Regions from separate parts of the Ferdinandcohnia sp. Marseille-Q9671 genome, predicted to be linked through region 2. Evidence: a T-box and tRNA genes for the amino acid it is inferred to sense, from the RefSeq annotation. Region 2 holds a T-box; the other holds one or more tRNA genes.
The links. A T-box is a leader RNA that pairs with one kind of tRNA and senses whether it is charged. The one in region 2 lies ahead of ACWNMY_RS04845 (valine--tRNA ligase), so its partner is inferred to be a tRNA-Val.
Positions count from the first base shown of each region.

Region 1: it encodes a tRNA-Val, which carries the amino acid that the T-box ahead of ACWNMY_RS04845 (valine--tRNA ligase) is inferred to sense. The anticodon was not compared.

Region 1 is NZ_CDRJTA010000004.1:462,047-464,535, forward strand. Features, by position in the region: gene ACWNMY_RS17515 (dicarboxylate/amino acid:cation symporter) at 1-837, opposite strand, end outside; cyclic di-AMP (ydaO/yuaA leader) riboswitch at 970-1,118, opposite strand; tRNA gene ACWNMY_RS17520 (tRNA-Val) at 1,304-1,376, shown strand; gene ACWNMY_RS17525 (ATP-binding protein) at 1,473-2,489, shown strand, end outside.
Region 2 is NZ_CDRJTA010000001.1:929,613-932,101, forward strand. Features, by position in the region: gene ACWNMY_RS04845 (valine--tRNA ligase) at 1-1,071, opposite strand, end outside; T-box leader at 1,152-1,380, opposite strand; gene ACWNMY_RS04850 (hypothetical protein) at 1,583-1,777, shown strand; gene ysxE (spore coat protein YsxE) at 2,048-2,489, opposite strand, start outside.

The sequences.
Region 1 (2,489 bases), on a different contig from region 2:
TTGTGCTGTCTCCATTGAAATTGGAAGAGTAGCACTACTACTTGAGGTACTAAATGCAACCGTCATCGCCGGTGCAAAGCCCTTAATAAACTCAATTGGATTTCGCTTTGCTAAAAATGCTACAGTTCCACCATAGGTGATAACAGCGTGAAGTAGAAGAGCGGCAAGTACAATAAGGAAATAAGCTATCATTGCTTTTATCGCATCATACCCTTGGCTACCGATAGCAGTCGCAATTAATCCAAACGTACCATACGGCGCTGTCTTCATCACTAAATTAACAAGGTACATTAAAACCTCATTAGCTTGTTCAAATAGATTTAATATCCCTTTTGTTTTTTCACCTAAGACAGTTAACGCTAAACCTATAAAGAGTGAAAATGTAATGATTTGAAGCATATTTGCATCATTCATTGCTGTTATTGGATTTGTGGGAATAATACCAATTAATGTTTCCATAAATGGGGGAGCTTCTGTTGCTCCTTCATACGTAGCTCCCTCAGTATCGAAGCCTCCACCAGCACCCGGTTTAAAAAGGGATGCAAGTGCTATACCTATTGAAATGGCAATAGTAGTCGTTGCGATAAAGTACGTAATAGTCTTTGCACCAATTCTACCAAGCTTTTTTGGATCGCCAAGACCAGCAACTCCTAGAGTAATAGATACCAAGACAATCGGTACGACAAGCATCTTAATTAAACTTAGGAAAATTTGACCAAGTGGAACAAAAACCCATGTATTTGCGAATGTAAATAAGTCTGGAGATGTTATATTTAACAGAAAACCAACAACTGCACCCAAACCTAAACCTAATAAAATCTTTTTGGTTAATGACATAAATAACCTCCTCTTGTAATAGTTTTTAATTCGTATTCTGTCAGCAACGGGAAGTTTGCTTACTTTGGAGATATACATATGAAGATACAAAAAGCCACGAGAGAATGCTCGTGGCTATATAGTTTTTGGCAACTATGCTCTCTCCATATGCTTACGAGGTTAGCTGTCGGATTCGGATGAAGAGTATTATCCTACCTTTTAAAAAAGGATTCACCCCGATTGCCCTGTTGGACGTAATGGTTCCCCCGCTTCCCAAATTGGGAATTCAGCGATTATGAAATTGTCATTTAACTTACTTATATATATATAGCCTATAAATCCGGTATATGTCAATATTTTTGGTGGGACAGGGGGACAGGAACCTTGTCCCACCACCATATTTTTACAGGGACAAAAAACCTGATCCCAGAATTTTGATTGACAAATTTTAAAAACAGATGTATATTATGAATTATTCTTATATTATGATTCCGTAGCTCAGCTGGGAGAGCGCCACCTTGACAGGGTGGAGGTCGTTGGTTCGAACCCAATCGGAATCATTAATAAAGGCTCTTGGTAATCAGTGATTATCAGGGGCTTTTTCTATGTATAGTAGATTAGTCACGGAAAAAAACAACATAGGAAAGGTCACTAAAATGAGTATAATTAAGGATTTTTTGTTGCAATTGACAGTTATCGTGATACCTATATTTGTTTATTTCACTTTTATTAAGGAAAGGGTCAAGAGTGATGCAAAGCGTAACGTTCTTATGAGTATATTATGGGGCGTATCGATATTGCTCTGCATGCTTTTCCCAGTAAACTTTGCTGAAAATGCTCGTTTGGACCTTAGAATCATCCCTTTATTATTTGGGAGTCTTTATGGCGGTTTTTGGCCGACCATTATACTATCGCTTATTATCGTACTCTCTCGGCTTTATTTTGGGATAAGCATAGGTTTTACTACTACAGTTCTTGTCTTAGTTGTATCTGTGCCTGTTATATTGTTTTTTCAAAAATTGTTTGATACATCAAAAAAGGAAAAAAAAATCAAGATTGCAGTAAGTCTTTCATTTTACTATTGTGTAGTGGGTATTATTATTTCTGGTATTCTAAGAGGTTTTTCCCTAGACTACCTTAAAATACAAATAGTACATCTTCTTTTTGTGATTGTAGTTATTTATTTCTTCACAATTCTAATTGAAACGATTAGGGACATTCACCAGCTACGTTCAGAAATGCAGGAAATGGAAAAGTTACAAGTGATAAGTGAGCTTACAAGTGTATTCGCTCATGAAATTCGAAATCCAATGCAGGTTACTCGTGGTTATCTTCAACTCCTAAATGAACCTGAATTGTCAGATGAAAAAAAGGAATACATTCAAATATCTATTGAGGAATTAGATCGTGCAAATGAAATCATAACTGAATTTTTATCGTTTGGAAGACCTTTACTAAATGATGAAAAAGTTGACGTGAGTTATCAGTTGCAACGTGTCGTAAATATCGTTCATGGTTATGCACTGAACTACAATGTTGAGATTAAAACTGAGCCCCAAGATAATTGTTGGGTTTATGCGAATCCTCAAAAACTGAACCAGTCTTTTATCAATATTATGAAAAATGCGATTGAATCTATGCCAAATGGTGGAGTTGTACAGGTAACATGTAAT
Region 2 (2,489 bases):
TTCAACTACTGCCCCGCTACGTTCACTATGTCCAACTGAGTGGAGATGGTCTTCAATTTTAAACAGAACACCTTCATCTTGAAGATCTTTCACAATTTGTTTTCTGCATTCAAAGCGATCCATACCTTGGTATTTACCAGCTTTTGCATTCATCGTTCCGTCTTCATTCATAACTAAAACACGCTCTAGGTTATGGCGGTTTCCAACCTCAAAGTCATTTGGATCATGTGCAGGAGTAATCTTAACTGCTCCGGATCCAAATTCCATATCTACATAATCATCTCCAACAATCGGAATTTCTCTCCCTACGATTGGGAGAATAACAGTCTTGCCAATTAAATGCTTGAAGCGTTCATCTTCCGGATGAACAGCAATTGCTGTATCACCAAGCATTGTCTCTGGTCTTGTTGTGGCAATTTCGATATAGCCTGAACCATCTGCTAGCGGATAGCGCATATGGTAGAATGCACCCTGAACATCCTTATAGATTACTTCAATATCGGATAGTGCCGTTTTTGTTGCTGGATCCCAGTTAATAATATATTCACCACGATAGATAAGTCCCTTTTTATAAAGCGTAACAAATACTTCGCGTACTGCTTTAGAAAGGCCCTCATCAAGTGTAAATCTTTCTCGTGAGTAATCTAATCCAAGCCCTAATTTAGACCATTGCTCGCGAATATGACTTGCATATTCTTCCTTCCACTTCCACGTTTCCTCTACAAATTTTTCGCGCCCTAAGTCATAGCGAGTTTTTCCTTCTTCTCGAAGTTTCCCCTCAACTTTTGCTTGAGTCGCAATACCAGCATGGTCCATACCTGGTAACCACAGCACATCATAGCCCTGCATTCTTTTAATACGGGTAAGGATATCCTGAAGTGTTGTGTCCCATGCATGCCCTAGGTGTAGTTTACCTGTTACGTTTGGTGGCGGGATTACAATGGTATATGGCGTTTTCTCAGAGTCACCAGTTGCCTCAAAGAATTTTCCATCCAACCAATATTGGTAACGGCCCGCTTCAATTGCTTGCGGATCGTACTTTGTTGATAACGTTGTTTCTTTTCCTTCCATGAAAATTCCTCCTTAATACTTATCCAATGCACTATTGATTCAGCTTCAGCTGAAGAAAATAAAAAACTCCACTCATCCTGTAAAAGGACGAATGGAGTCTATTCGCGGTACCACCTTTTTTCATAGATATCATAATCCTATCTATGCTCTCAAAAAAAGATAACGGCTCTTCACCGGCTTTTACTACTTAGTTTCATAAAAGCTACTTAAGGGCGACCTTCCATCGTAACGATCCTAAGAAATCTCACACCAAATGATTTCTCTCTCTGAAGGAGTTAGTGATGTACTCTTCCCTATCACTGTATATATCGATATATAATCTGTATTTGTTAAAATTCTACTACTAATAGTACCCAATTTCAATACCTATCGTCAATAAGGGTTGCCAAGTTTTTTATACTTTATTCTCTTACAAATAAGTTTGTTACATTTATTTATTGGATAACAGTGGAACTTTTCAAGTTTGACCAGCATATCCTAGTTATAGGTATTCTTGAAGGGAGAGTTCAGCATGAGAAGACGTCGATTCAGAAAATACTCCTACCCTCCTTGGTTGCGACATTGTAGAGATGTTTGTGCACAATTTATTATCCCGATTACGATTGTTCAAGGGGTTCGTACTGTGTTTCTTCCAACAACATTTGATGTGCTCTTTTTAGCTATCTTAATTTTACTCGCGTGTTCCTTCCATCTTGATTGGATTTGACTTATCACCCAAACCTAAAAATATTGGGTGAAATGCAAAAATTTCATTCTATATGGGATTCCAGAGTGTAGCCTAAGTAAGAAATGACTTTGGTTACACTCTTCTTGTATGAAAAATCCTTTATTGAATTATTATCCCAGACTGTCTTGATAGCGCTCGCCTAGGCGCGCAGTCGAGCGAAGACGCGAATAGAAGTAGCCTTCATGAGCGGACGAGCGAGGCAAGCAACGACGTATGCTAGCGTTTGTCAACAGTCTGAAGTCCCATACATTATTCTGTATGGGACTCCTCTTCTTCCAGATATTCCTGCTGTTTTCTGTTTTGTTCTGCTTCCAGAAGTTTAACAGAAACATATTCAATATTTTTGGTAAGCCAATATGCTCGCTGCAATACTTGGACATGCTCTCGTTCAGATTTCTTTTGCTTGTTCCTGGAGTAATTGTATACACATTTGTATATGGGTTCAGGGAATGTTAAATGACTTAGGAATAAATAGAATTCTTCTTCACGTAGTGGAAAGCGGCTTTGGTAAGAATTAAACCCTTCGAGACAGTCATCACAAAGCACGGGGTATGTCTTCAAGATTCTGTAATACAGACTAACCAAATCATTGGTTGGGTTTGCATAACCTGCCTTTTCAAAATTTGATAGATAACCCTTTCCATTTTCATCATAAAGAAAGTGTGAGGTTGATAGATTGTTGAGCGTTAAG